Ancylobacter polymorphus: one gene and its partner. The protein of the gene in region 1 interacts with the protein of each later gene in a pairwise test. Links are inferred from orthologs where the notes say so. Each region holds a gene or a part of one and is shown on either strand. Other genes may lie near its edges.

Region 1 (6,604 bases):
GCCGCTATCCCGGCGTTTCCGTGAGCCTTTCCATCGGCAACACCGATTTCGTCGCCGCCCTCGTGCAGGAGGGCGCCGCCGATCTCGGCTTCATCGAGGGCGGCATCGAGACCCCGGTGCTGGCCACTGCCGCGGTGGCCGAGGACGAAATGGTGCTGGTGGCGCCGGTGACGCATCCCTGGCACTGGCGTCCGCCCCTCTCCCCGGCCGAGCTGATCGACGGACCCTGGGTGCTGCGCGAGCCGGGCTCCGGCACCCGCGCCATGCTGGAAGCCTATCTCGACGCGGCGGGAATCGCGCCCGGCGCCTTGCGCGTCGTGCTCGACTATCCCTCCAACGAGGCGGTGCGGGCGGCGGTGGAAGCCGGCAGCGGGGTGACGGTAATCTCGCGCCGGGTGGTGGACGGCGCCATCCGCGCCGGCACCATGGCGCTGATCGACTACCCCCTGCCCGCGCGCCCCTTCCTCTCGCTGCGCCACCGCGAGCGCTACACCACCAAGGCGGCGCAGGCCTTTCTCGCGCTGGCCGGGGAGGACCGGGCCAGCGCCTAGCGATTGCCGGCGCCTAGCGGTGGCCGAAGATGGCGCTGCCGACCCGCACATGGGTGGCCCCCAGCGTGATGGCGGTCTCGTAGTCGCCGCTCATGCCCATGGACAGCGTCTTCAGCCCATAGCGCGCGGCGATCTTCGCCAGCAGGGCGAAATGCGGCGCCGCCGGCTCGTCGGCGGGGGGAATGCACATCAGCCCCTCGATCGCCAGCCCGTGCGCATCGCGGCATTGGGCGAGAAAGGCGTCGACCTCATGCGGGGCGACGCCGGCCTTTTGCGGCTCCTCGCCAGTATTGACCTGCACCAGCAGGCGCGGCGCCGGCGGGGCGCCCTCGCGCGCCAATTCCTTCGCCAGCGCGGCGGCGAGCGAGGGGCGGTCCAGCGTCTGGATCACGTCGAAGAGGGAAAGCGCCTCGCGCACCTTGTTGGTCTGCAGCGGACCGATGAGATGGAGTTCGAGATCGGGATGGGCCACGCGCAGCGCCGGCCATTTCCCCGCCGTCTCCTGCACGCGGTTTTCGCCGAAGCGGCGCTGGCCGGCGGCGATGACGGGGGCGATGTCTTCCGGCCCGAAGGTCTTCGACACCGCGATCAGCTCAACCGAGGCGGGATCGCGCCCGGCATCCACGCAGGCCTGGGCGATGCGGGCGCGCACCTCGTCCAGCCGGGCGGTGATCGCGGTCGCGGCAGCGGTCTCGTCGCGGATGGGGTCCATGGCGCTCTCCTGCTTCGGGCACCGACCAGATACGCCAATCGCGCCCGCGCGCAAACGCGCGCGTCGCGCAATACCCCGCAGCGCAGCGAAAGGTTGACCGGGAACGCGACTTGGTGCCTAGTCCGGCGCCATTACCTGAACCCTTGCGGCACTTTCTCCGACGTCCGCCTATCCAAGAAGCCTGTCCATGAGCACCGAGCGCTACAACGCCCGCGAGGCCGAGCCCCGCTGGCAGAAGATCTGGGACGAACGCGGCATCTACCGCACCCGCAACGACGATCCGCGTCCCAAATACTATGTGCTCGAAATGTTCCCCTACCCCTCGGGGCGCATCCATATCGGCCATGGCCGCAATTATGTGATGGGCGACGTGGTGGCGCGCTTCAAGCGCATGAAGGGGTTCAACGTGCTCCACCCCATGGGCTGGGACGCGTTCGGCCTGCCGGCGGAAAATGCCGCCATCGAGCGCAAGACGCATCCGGGCAAGTGGACCTACGAGAACATCGCCACCATGCGCGAGCAGCTGAAGCTGCTCGGCCTGTCGCTCGACTGGTCGCGCGAGATCGCCACCTGCGATCCCTCCTATTATGGCGAGCAGCAGCGCATCTTCCTCGATTTCCTCAAAGGCGGCTTCGTCTACCGCCGCGAGAGCGAGGTGAACTGGGACCCGGTCGACAACACCGTGCTCGCCAATGAGCAGGTGATCGACGGGCGCGGCTGGCGTTCCGGCGCGCTGGTGGAACGGCGCAAGCTGGCGCAGTGGTTCTTCCGGATTTCCGACGCCTCCGAGGAACTGCTCGCCGGGCTCGACACGCTGGAGCGCTGGCCCGACAAGGTGCGGCTGATGCAGCGCAACTGGATCGGCCGCTCGGAAGGGCTGCATGTGCGCTTCGCGCTGGCCGATGCGCCGGAGGACCTGCCCGCCGAGATCAAGGTCTACACCACGCGGCCGGACACGCTGTTCGGCGCCGCCTTCCTCGCCCTTTCCCCCGGCCACCCCGTGACCGAGACCCTGGCGGCGGGCAACCCGGCGCTGGCGAGCTTCGTCGAGGAATGCCGGCGCGGCGGCACCTCCACCGCCGAAATCGAGACCCAGGAAAAGATGGGCTTCGACACCGGGCTGAAGGTGCGCCACCCCTTGGGCGGGCCGGATCTGCCGGTCTATGTCGCCAATTTCGTGCTGATGGAATACGGCACCGGCGCCATTTTCGGCTGCCCGGCGCATGACCAGCGCGACCATGACTTCGCCCGCAAATACGCCCTGCCGATCACCCCGGTCGTGCTGCCGCCCGATGTCGACCCCGCCGGTTTCTCGGTGGCGGAGGCGCCCTATGAGGGCGAGGGCGTGCTGTTCAATTCCGGCTTCCTCGACGGCCTCACCGTGCCGGCGGCGAAGGAAAAGGTGGCGCTGCGGCTGGAGAACGAGATTCTCGGCAACGCGCCCGTCGGCGAGCGGGCGGTGAATTACCGCCTGCGCGACTGGGGCATTTCGCGCCAGCGCTATTGGGGTTGCCCGATCCCGATCATCCATTGCGACACCTGCGGCCCGGTGCCGGTGCCGGACGACCAGCTGCCCGTCAAGCTGCCGGAGGACGTGTCCTTCGACCAGCCCGGCAACCCGCTGGACCGCCACCCAAGCTGGAAGCATGTGAACTGCCCGAACTGCGGCGCGCCGGCCCGGCGCGAAACCGACACGATGGATACGTTCGTCGATTCCTCCTGGTACTTCGCCCGTTTCGCCGCCGAGCCCGGCACCGCGCCGCTGCAGAAGGGCGCCGCCGACCAGTGGCTGCCGGTGGACCAGTATATTGGCGGCATCGAGCACGCGATCCTGCACCTGCTCTATTCCCGCTTCTTCATTCGCACGCTCAAAAAGCTCGGCCGCGTCTCGGTGGCCGAGCCCTTCGCCGGCCTGTTCACGCAGGGCATGATCGTCCACGAGACCTATAAGGACGCGGAAGGCCGCTGGCTGTTCCCCGAAGAGGTGGAACGCGACGCCGCCGGCCAGCCGGTGAAGGTGGGCACCGGCGAGAAGGTGACCGTCGGCGCGCCGGAGAAGATGTCGAAGTCGAAGAAGAATGTCGTGCCGCCGGAAGTGGTGGCCGACACCTATGGCGTCGACAGCGCCCGCTGGTTCATGCTTTCCGACACCCCGCCCGAGCGCGACAGCGAATGGACGGACAAGGGCATCGAGGGCGCCTGGCGCTTCGTGCAGCGCGTGTGGCGCCTCGTCGGCGACACCGTCGCGCTGGTGCCGGGCGACGTGGCGCGGCCGGATGATTTCGGCGCCGAATCGCTCGCGCTGCGCCGCGCGTCGCACAAGCTGGCGGCGCAGGTGGCCGAGGATATCGAGCGGCTGCGCTTCAACGTGGCGGTCGCGCGCGTGCACGCCTTCGCCAATGTGTTCGGCGACGCTCTGACGGGCGCGCGCAAGACGGCGGAAGCCGGCGCGCTGGCGCCCGACCTCGCCTTCGCCCTGCGCGAGGCGGCGGGCTTCCTCGTTTCCGTGGTGGCGCCGATGGTGCCGCATCTCGCCGAGGAATGCGGGCAGGTGCTGAACGGCGCCGGGCTGATGGCGCAGGCGCACTGGCCCGAAGTCGAGGCCGCGCTGCTGGTGGACGACACCGTTACGCTGCCGATTCAGATCAATGGCAAGCGTCGCGGCGAGATCGTGGTGCCGAAGGAGGCCAGCCCCGCCGAGGTGGAGAAGGCGGTGCTCGCCCTCGACCTGATCGCGCAGGCCCTCGACGGACGCGCCCCGAAGCGTATCATCGTCGTGCCGCAAAGGATTGTGAATGTCGTCGCCTGACCGGAGGAACACGATGCCCTCACGCCGCCGCCTGCTCGGTCTCGCCGGGGCGGGACTGCTCGCCCTTTCCACGGCGGGCTGTTTCCAGCCCATGTATGCCGAGACCACGCCCGGCCAGGGCTCGTCCTTGCAGGACAGTCTGAGCCAGGTGGAAGTGGTGTTCGCGCAGGGCCGTGTCGCCGACGAGGTGCGCAACGACCTGATCTTCGCCCTGACCGGCGGCGCCGGCAATCCGACGGGCGTGCCCTACAAGCTGTTCCTCGACGTGGCGAGCAAGACCAACCAGGCCTCCGTCGTCAGCCCGCTCACCGGCCTGCCGGAAGTGGAGATCGTCTCGGTGGATGTCTCGTGGAAGCTGTTCGACGCCGGCAATCTCAAGACGCCGCTGCGCACCGGCAAGGCCAGCGGCAAGGCCTCGCTCGACAGCGGCTATCAGCGCTTCGCCCGCGCCCGCGCCATACGCGACGCCGAGAACCGCTCCGCCACCGTCGCCGCCGAATCGATCAAGAGCCAGCTCGCCTCCTTTTTTGTCACTGGCGGTGCGACGCCCGCCGCCCCGGGCGCCACGGCCCCTGTGACCACCGCGCCGCTGACTGCCGCGCCGAAGAGCTGAGGCCATGGTCGCCGTCCGGCCGGGCGATGTCGAGGCGACGCTCAGCCGCCTCGATCCGCTGCGCCCCGTGCTGCTGCTGTTCGGCCCGGATAGCGGCCTGGTGCGCGAGCGCGCCAAGGCCTATCTCGCCCGCGCCAGCGCCGGTTCCGACGATCCTTTCGGCCTGATCCGGCTCGACGGCGACGAAATCTCCGGCGATCCCGGACGGCTGGTCGACGAGGCCGGCACGGTGGCGCTGTTTGGCGGCCGCCGCGTGGTCTCGCTGCGCGTCGGCTCGCGCAATGTGGTGCCGGCGGTGGAAGCGCTGCTGGCTCAGCCGCCGGAGCAGGCGATCGTTGTGATTGAGGCCGGCGACCTCAAGCGCGGCCAAGGCTTGCGCGCGCTGTGCGAAGCCTCGCCGCATGCGCTGGCCATCGCCTGCTATGCCGATAGCGAGCGTGACCTTAGCCGGCTTATCGACACCATGATGGCCGAGGCCGGCACCCAGCTCGACCGCGACGCGCGCGGCGAACTGATGGCGCTGCTCGGCGGCGACCGCATGGCCTCGCGCGGCGAGATCGCCAAGCTGCTGCTTTACGCCGCCGGCGAGCCGCGCATCACCAGCGCCCATGTGCGCGCCATTGTCGGCGACGCCTCCAGTCTCGCGCTGGACGAGATCGCCGACGCCACCTTTGCCGGCCAGCCCGCCGACATGGCGAGCGCCTTCGCCAAGGCGACCGGCGAAGGCATGCGGGCGGATATCGTGCTGGGGGCGGTGTGCCGCACGGCGCAGGCGCTGCACCAGATGCGCCTTGCCGTTGAAGCCGGCGGCAGTGTCGAGCGGGCGGTGGAAGGCGCGCGGCCGGCGATCCATTTCCGCCGCAAGCCCTTCATCGAGAAGGCGCTGCGCAGCTGGACCGTCGCCCGGCTGGAGACGGCGCTGTTCGCGCTGGACGACGCGCTTCTCGCCGCCCGCCGCAATGCCGCGCTCGGCCCGGCCATCGCCGAGCGGGCGCTGCTGCAGGTGGCGGCGCAGGCGCGGCGCGGCTGAGGCGCGGAGGGCGCGGGCTCAGACGCCGGCGAGGCGGCGGCAGACCTCGTCGAGCTGATCGAGCGAGGAATAGCGGATGCGGATCTCGCCCGCCTCGCCGTCATGCTTCAGCGTCACGCTCAACCCCAGCTCGTCGGAGAGCCGGCGCTGCAGCGCGGCGGTGTCGGCATCGAGCGCGGGGTGCTTCGGCTTCTTTGGCGGCTTGCCGGCCGCTTCCGCCTTGGCGACGTTGAGCTCCTGCGCCAGCGCCTCGATGGCGCGCACATTCATGCCCTGCTCGACAATCGCCCGCGCCAGGGCTTCGGGATCATCCTGGGTCAGCAGCGCCCGCGCGTGGCCGGCGGACAGGCGGCCATCGGCGAGATAGGCCTTCACCGGCTCCGGCAGGCGCAGCAGGCGCATCGTATTGGCGACATGGCTGCGGCTCTTGCCGATGACGCGGGCGAGATCGTTCTGGGAGTAACCGAACTGGTCGGCGAGCGACTGGTAGCCCGCCGCCTCTTCCAGCGGGTTGAGATCGGCGCGCTGGACATTCTCGATGATGGCGATTTCCAGCGCCTCGCGGTCATTGACCTCGACGACGACGATCGGCACCTCGTGGATGCCGGCCCGCTGCGACGCCCGCCAGCGACGTTCGCCGGCGACGATCTCATAGGCATCGCGCTCGCCGGCGACTTGGCGCACGACGATGGGCTGGATGACGCCGCGCTCGCGGATGGAGGCGGCGAGATCTTCGAGATCCGCCTCCGCAAAGCTGCGGCGCGGGTTGCGCGGATTGGCGCGCAGAAAAGCCAGCGGCACCTTGCGCGCGCCGCCGGGGACGCGGGCCCGCTCATTGGCCGCGCCGCCATCCTCGCCCATATCGCCGATCAGCGCCGCCAGGCCGCGC
Region 2 (7,149 bases), 740 kb from region 1 along the record:
CGCCCGTGCAGCACCAAGGCCCATCATGTTCGACGCCAAGTTCCAGACCTTCGCCGATTCCGCCGCTCCCGCGCTCGGTACCGCCCGCCTGAAGCTGCTGCGCGAGGAACTGGAACGACGCGGGCTCGACGGTTTCCTCATTCCCCGCGCCGACGCGCACCAGAATGAATATGTCCCGCCCTGCGACGAACGCCTCGCCTGGCTCACCGGCTTCACCGGCTCGGCCGGTGTCGCGCTGGTGCTGCGGGACGAGGCCGCCATCGTAGTCGATGGCCGCTACACGCTGCAGGCCGCCGCGCAGGTCGACACCGCTTCCTTCGCCGTCGTGCCGCTCGCGGAAACCACGCCCGAGCGCTGGCTGGAGACGCACCTGCCGGCCGGCGCTCATTTCGGATACGACCCCTGGCTGACGACGGTAGACAGCGAGCAGAAGCTGCGCCGCGCCGCCTCCGCTGCCGGCGGGGTGCTGGTGGCAGTGGACGGCAACCCGGTGGACGCGGTGTGGCGCGATCGTCCGGCGCCCCCGCTCGCCCCCGTGACGCTACGCGATCCGGCGCTGGCCGGCGAAAGCGCCGCCGATAAGATCGGCCGGGTGCAGAAGGCGCTCGGCGAGCAGAAGCTCGATGCGTTGGTCATCTCCGACCCGCATTCCGTCGCCTGGACCTTCAACATTCGCGGCGGCGACGTGAACTTCACACCGCTACCGCTGTCTTGGGCGCTGATTCCCCGCAGCGGACGGCCGACGCTGTTCATCGACGCCCGCAAACTCTCCAACGCGGTACGCGATGCCCTCGCGCCCATCGCCGAGATTGCCGAGCCGGTGCTGTTGGAACGTGCCGTGGAGATGGCCGCCGCCGGCGGCGCCACCGTCCGGCTCGATCAGGCAACCGCTCCGGCGCTTCTGGCGGCACGGATCGAGGCCGCTGGCGGGAAGGTCTCCAACGGAGTGAGCCCGGTCGCGCTGATGCAAGCGGCAAAGAATGCCGCCGAGCTTGAGGGCATGCGGGCCGCGCACCGGCGCGACGGCGCGGCGCTCGCCCGGTTCCTCGCCTGGTTTGACACGGAAGCGCCGAAAGGCGGGCTGACCGAGATCGACGCGGTCTGTGCGCTGGAGAGCTTCCGGCGCGAGACGGGCGTGCTCAAGGATATTTCCTTCCCCAGCATCTCCGGCGCCGGGCCGAACGGCGCCATCGTGCATTACCGCGTCAGCGAGGCGACCAACCGGCCCATCCGCCCGGATGAGCTGTTCCTCATCGATTCCGGCGCGCAGTATGAGGACGGCACCACCGATGTGACCCGCACTCTCGTCGTCGGCACGGCGAGCGCGGAAATGCGCGACCGCTTCACCCGGGTGCTGAAGGGGCACATCGCGATTGCACGGGCCGTGTTCCCGCTCGGCACCTCGGGCGCGCAGCTCGACAGCTTCGCCCGACAGCACCTCTGGGCGGCGGGGCTGGATTTCGACCACGGCACCGGCCATGGCGTCGGCGCCTATCTCTCGGTGCATGAGGGGCCGGCGCGGATTTCCAAGGTCGGCACGGTGCCGCTGGCGCGCGGCATGGTGCTCTCCAACGAGCCCGGCTACTACAAGACGGGCGCTTACGGCATTCGGCTGGAAAATCTGGAAATCGTCGTCGACGGGCCGGTGATCGAGGGGGCGGAGCGTACGCTGTTGGCCTTCGAGACGCTGACGCTGGCCCCGTTCGACCGGCGCGGGATCGAGCCCGCTTTGCTCACAGCCGAGGAGATCGCCTGGCTCGATGCCTATCATGCCCGAGTGCAGGCGGAGATCGGCCCGCTGGTCGACGCGCCGACCCGGCTCTGGCTGGAGGCCGCCACGGCACCGCTGGCGCGCTGACGGCGGGAAAATAGGTAATGGTTCAATGGAACCATCGTCGATGACCGGCATTATCCCCGCGACCGATGTAACGGGACGGCTGGAGACTCGACGATGACCACCATTCTTATCGTTATTCTTATCCTGATCCTTATTGGCGCCCTGCCGAGCTGGGGCTACAGCCGCAATTGGGGCTATGGCCCCAGCGGTCTCGTCACCATCCTGCTGGTGATTCTGATCGTGATGATGCTGACCGGGCGCCTCTGACCGTCGCGCACCGGAGTGGAAAAGCCGCCGCGTCTCCCCCCGCGGCGGCTTTTTCGTGTCTACGAAACGGGCGCGGCGTCGCGGTGAGTAGTCAGCCGCGCAGCACCGCCGCGGCCTCCGAAGCCGGCACCACCTTCGCGCCGGCGAATTCCAGTGCCGCCATCATCGCCGCCTGCACGGCGGGCGCGGGCACTTCCTTGCCATTGAACGCCAGCGGCAGCGTCGCCGTCGCGTCATGCGCAAGCGTGACCTCATAGCCGAGATCGAGCGCCGCCCGGCTCGCCGCATCCACGCACATATGGCTCATCGCGCCGACGATCACCAGGCGGCTGACGCCCTGCCCGCGCAGCAGGCTGTCGAGATCGGTGCGCAGGAAGGCGTTCACCTCCTCCTTCACCACGACCGGCTCCCCCTCTTGCGGTGCGAGGCTGGCGTGGATTTCCGCGCCCGGCGTGCCTCGCGTGAAGAATGGCGAGTCCTCACCAGTCATTTCATGACGCACATGCACCACCCCGGCGCCAGCTTCGCGCGCCAAGGCGAGAAGTTCCCCAGCCTTCGCGGCAGCAGCGGCGGTACCTTCCAGCGGGAAGCGGCCACCAGGGAAATAGTCGTTCTGCAGGTCGATGATGAGAAGCGCGGTGTCAGACACGGCAAGCTCCGGTGGTCGTAAAAGGGGAGCCAAGGTCCCCCCAGCGCAGCTTCCCTGTCAACTGGCGCCGGCCAGAGCCAGCCACTCGTCCTCGGTGAGCACCGCCACGCCCAGTTCCCGGGCCTTGGCGAGCTTGGTGCCCGCATCGGCGCCGGCGACGACGTAATCGGTCTTCTTCGACACGGAGCCTGCCACTTTGGCGCCCAGCCGCTCGGCCATGGCCTTGGCCTCGTCGCGGGTCATCTTCTCCAGCGCGCCGGTGAACACCACGGTCTTGCCGTTGACCGCACCAGCGCTGGCGACCGCTTCCATGGGCTCGGGCGTCACCTCGCCCAGCAGCGCCTCGACTGCCGCCTGGTTGTTCGGCTCACCGAAGAAATCGACCACCGCCTCCGCCACCACCGCGCCGATGCCCTCGATGCCTATGATCTCCTGCCAGGCCTCGTTGCCCTTGGGGTGCGCCTCGCCAGGGGGTATCGCCGCCAGCGCCGTCTCGCGCAGTGCCTCGATGGTTGGGAAATGGCGCAGCAGGCGCTTGGCATTGGTTTCGCCGACATGACGGATGCCGAGCGCGTAGAGGAAACGGTTCACCGGCACCTGCCGGCGCGAGGCGATGGCGGCGAACAGATTCTTCGCCGAGGTCTCGCCCCAGCCCTCGCGGTTCTTGAGCCGGGTGAGCGCTCCGGGGGCCGAATCGCGGGCCTCCAGCGTGAAGATATCCGCCGGCTGCTTCACCAGCCCAGCCTCATAGAAGGCCTGCACCTGCTTCTCGCCCAGCCCTTCGATGTCGAAGGCGTCGCGCGAGACAAAATGGCGGATGCGCTCCACCGCCTGCGCCGGGCAGATGAGCCCGCCCGTGCAGCGGCGCACCGCCTCGCCCTCCTCGCGCACGGCATGGGAGCCGCAGGCGGGGCAGAGGGTGGGGAAGGCGTAGGGTCTGGCATCGGCGGGACGGCGCTCGGTCTCGACCGCTACCACTTGAGGAATCACATCGCCGGCGCGCTGGATCACCACCCAATCGCCCTCGCGAATATCGACTCCACCGCGGATCGGCTCGCCATTGCCGCCGATGCCGCGAATATAATCCTCATTGTGCAACGAGGCGTTGGAGACCACGACGCCGCCCACCGTCACCGGGGTGAGTTTGGCGACCGGGGTCAGCGCGCCGGTGCGCCCGACCTGGATTTCGATGCGCTCCAGCCGGGTCACCGCCCGCTGCGCCGGAAACTTGTGCGCCAGCGCCCAGCGCGGCGAACGGGAGACAAAACCGAGCCGCCCCTGCAGCGCGAGGCTGTCGACCTTGTAGACGACGCCGTCAATGTCATAGCCGAGCATGGCCCGCTGCTCACCGATCAGGCGGTAATGCGCCAGCAGCTCCGCCGCCGTGTGGCAGCGCACCGTGAGCGGGTTGGTCGGCAGCCCCCAGCGCTTGAACGCCTCGATGACGCCGAACTGCGTATCGGCGGGCAGCCCAGCCTCACTCACCTCGCCCCAGGCATAGGCGAAGAAGCGTAGCGGTCGGCTCGCTGTGATCTTGGGGTCCAGCTGGCGCAGGCTGCCGGCCGCCGCGTTGCGCGGATTGGCGAAAAGCGGCTTGCCGGCCTCCTGCTGGCGCTCATTTATGGCGGCGAAGGCGTCGTGGCCCATATAGACCTCGCCGCGCACCTCGAACACATCAGGCACATCCGCGCCCTTCAGCCGCTGGGGAATTTCGCCGATGGTGCGGACATTGGCGGTGACATCCTCGCCCTCGAAGCCGTCGCCACGCGTCGCCGCCTGCACGAACACGCCATTCTCGTAGCGTAGCGAGCAGGACAGCCCGTCGATCTTCGGCTCGGCGGTGAAGGTCACCTCCGTGTCTGCGGCAAGGCCGAGGAAGCGGCGCACGCGGGCGACAAATTCCTCCACCTCCTCGTCGGCGAAGGCATTTCCCAGCGAGAGCATCGGCACCGCATGGCGCACCTTGGCGAATTTGGCGGAAGGCGCGGCCCCGACCTTCTCCGAGAGGCTGTCCATGCCGCGCAATTCGGGAAACTGTGCCTCGATCGCCTCATAGCGCCGGCGCAGCGCGTCATACGCCGCATCGGAGACGGTCGGCGCGTCGTCCTGGTAATAGCGCCGGTCATGGCCGGCGATCTCCTCGCCCAGCTTTGCGTGCGCACGCGCCGCTTCGTCGGCGGTCATGGCCGCGACATCCTCGGCAGCGGCCACATTCGGCAGGTCGTCGGCCGGCGTGACGGAAGAAGACGTTTGGGATCGCGACATCACACTCACCGCAGGCTTGGGCGGGGCACCGCCGGGGGCCCTCTCCCTTTCCAGAAATCGCCCGCCGGCTCAAGCCTCGCGATCAGGGCGCGGAAGACACCGGGCTCGGCGGGGACGACACCACCGGATCGAGCCGGAACAGCCGCACCGGCGGCATGGTCACGTCGCGAAAACGCCGCGACACCTCACCGAGATCCGTTCGTCCATAGACAGCGGCGATCTCGTTGAAGGAGCGGTAGGTGGAGAGCACGAGGAGCAGCGGCCCTTTCAGGCTGGGCGGCTCGGACTCGTCCATGAAAGCATAACGCTGACGCTCATCGAATTGCCGCACGGTCACACCCGGCAGTTCCCGCTTCAGCATGGCGGTCATCTGGTAATCATTGGTGAGGATCGCGGTCGCGCCGATCTCCCGCCGGCGCGTGTCGATTTCGGCGGCGAACGCCGGCCAGCCGCGCGTCATACGCACGATGGCGTCCTTGTTGCCGGCGAGCGTGGTGGGCACGAACAGCGCGTGAAGGCCCAGCGCCAGAATGAGACCAAAGGCCAAGGGCAACGTCGCCCGCGCCAGGCCCGGCAGGCTTCGCCCCAACCACCCGCTGCCGGCCGGGGCCAGCATGCCCGCCGCCGCCGCAATAGCAACGAGCGGGTAGAGAAAGCCGACCCAGTTGCCCTCGACGCGCGACCGCAGCGCATGCACGAGGAAATAGGCCAGCGGCACGAACAGCAGGAAGAGCACCAGCGCCCGGCCTGCACCGGGGCGGAACATCGCCGCCGCGCGCCCCGGCAGCAGCCCGAGAACGGCGAACAGAAAGATGAGCGGGGTCGCCAGCGCGATCTGCGAGCCGACGAACTCCGGCAGGAAGCCGGGGCGAAACGGTGCCTGCGCCGTCACCCGGCCGCCCTGCTTGGTCAATGTCGCCCAATCATGCGTGGCGTTCCAGGCGATATTGGGCAGGAATACGAGCAGCGCGAGCGCACCCGCCAGCCATGGCCATGGCGTGAGCAACTGCCGACGGAGCGGCGGCAGAACGAAAACCGCCAGCGCGAAGCCACCCGCCAGCATGATGCCGGAATATTTCGACTGTGCCGCCAGCCCCGTCGCCAGCCCCATGGCGAGCCACAGCCACGGGCAGGGTGCGCGCAGCAACCGCGCCGCCCCCCACACCATGGCCGCGCAGAACAGGGCGAGCGGCGCATCCGGCGTGGCCAGCGTCAGCCCGAGAAAGCCGAAGATGGTGGCGTTGAACAGAACCGCCGCCAGGGCGCCGGCGCGCTTGTCCGCCAGCAGTTCCGCCGCCGCACGCCAGACGAACCAGCTCGCCGGCAGCGCGGCCAGCACGCTGAACAGCCGGATGCCGAGCGGCGTATCTCCCAGCATTTCCTGCCCGGCGCGGATGAACAGCGCGATCATCGGGGGATGATCGACATAACCGGCGGAAAGGCCCTGAGCCCACAGCGCGTAATAGGCCTCGTCTGGTACAAGCGGCACGAAAGCGGCGAGCAGCAGCCGCCACACCAGCATCAGCCCAATCAACGCGAGCGCACCGCGCGCCGCGGTCTCCTGCGACAAGGCGGCAACCGGCGACGAGGCGGCTCGTGGCGCGTTCACGCCGCGTCCTTCCACACCAGCGCGCGGCTCATCGCGTAGTTCCACACCGCCCCGATGAACGCCCCGGCGATGCCGGCAAGCCACCATTGGTTGGTCTGGTAGAAGGCCCAGTCTGCCGCGCCGACATTGGCCGCCGCGCCCAGCCCGCAAATGGCATAGAAGGCCAGCAGCCCGCGCAGGAAGGCAAAGCCGGTCAGGCGGCGATCGCGATAGGTCAGCAGATTGTTGAGCAGATAGTTGAAGGTCATCGCCGTCATCGTGGCGATGGCCTGCGCCACCAGGAAGCTCAGCGCCAGACCGAGGCCAATGCGCAGCGCCGCGAGATGGACGACGAGCCCCGCCGCGCCCACTGTGGCGAAGGACAGGAAGCGCAGCGAGACAAGGCCACCCGTCGCCTTGGCGACGATCAGGCCGAGAAAATCCATCAACACCTTGTTGTCGAGCTTGCTGTCGCCGCTCTGCCGCACGCCGAAGCTATAGGTTAGCTCCGTCACCTTCAGCCGCCCCTTGGCGGTGGCGAGA

The links. Proteins that work in one complex are often made in the same cells at the same time.
Region 2: the proteins of leuS (region 1) and ligA interact in binary tests that used the Escherichia coli proteins (3 or more experiments, as listed by UniProt). The link is inferred for Ancylobacter polymorphus from one-to-one orthologs.

What each region holds. Positions count from the first base shown.
Region 1 is NZ_CP083239.1:1,247,062-1,253,665, reverse strand. The notes cover bases 1,110-4,272. They hold leuS (leucine--tRNA ligase), read left to right. Parts: upstream 1,110-1,450; coding sequence 1,451-4,072; downstream 4,073-4,272. Other genes in these bases: K9D25_RS05895 (hypothetical protein), read left to right, coding at 4,086-4,272; K9D25_RS05905 (YggS family pyridoxal phosphate-dependent enzyme), read right to left, coding at 1,110-1,263. Outside these bases: K9D25_RS05910 (LysR family transcriptional regulator), read left to right, coding at 1-551; more of K9D25_RS05905, read right to left, coding at 565-1,109; more of K9D25_RS05895, read left to right, coding at 4,273-4,685; holA (DNA polymerase III subunit delta), read left to right, coding at 4,690-5,715; K9D25_RS05885 (ParB/RepB/Spo0J family partition protein), read right to left, coding at 5,734-6,604.
Region 2 is NZ_CP083239.1:1,984,545-1,991,693, reverse strand. The notes cover bases 2,375-5,302. They hold ligA (NAD-dependent DNA ligase LigA), read right to left. Parts: upstream 4,938-5,302; coding sequence 2,811-4,937; downstream 2,375-2,810. Other genes in these bases: K9D25_RS09285 (ArnT family glycosyltransferase), read right to left, coding at 5,101-5,302; K9D25_RS09295 (cysteine hydrolase family protein), read right to left, coding at 2,375-2,753. Also shown: K9D25_RS09305 (aminopeptidase P family protein), read left to right, coding at 26-1,858; K9D25_RS09300 (DUF3309 domain-containing protein), read left to right, coding at 1,952-2,104; more of K9D25_RS09295, read right to left, coding at 2,196-2,374; more of K9D25_RS09285, read right to left, coding at 5,303-6,627; K9D25_RS09280 (glycosyltransferase), read right to left, coding at 6,624-7,149. UniProt on the Escherichia coli protein: DNA ligase that catalyzes the formation of phosphodiester linkages between 5'-phosphoryl and 3'-hydroxyl groups in double-stranded DNA using NAD as a coenzyme and as the energy source for the reaction.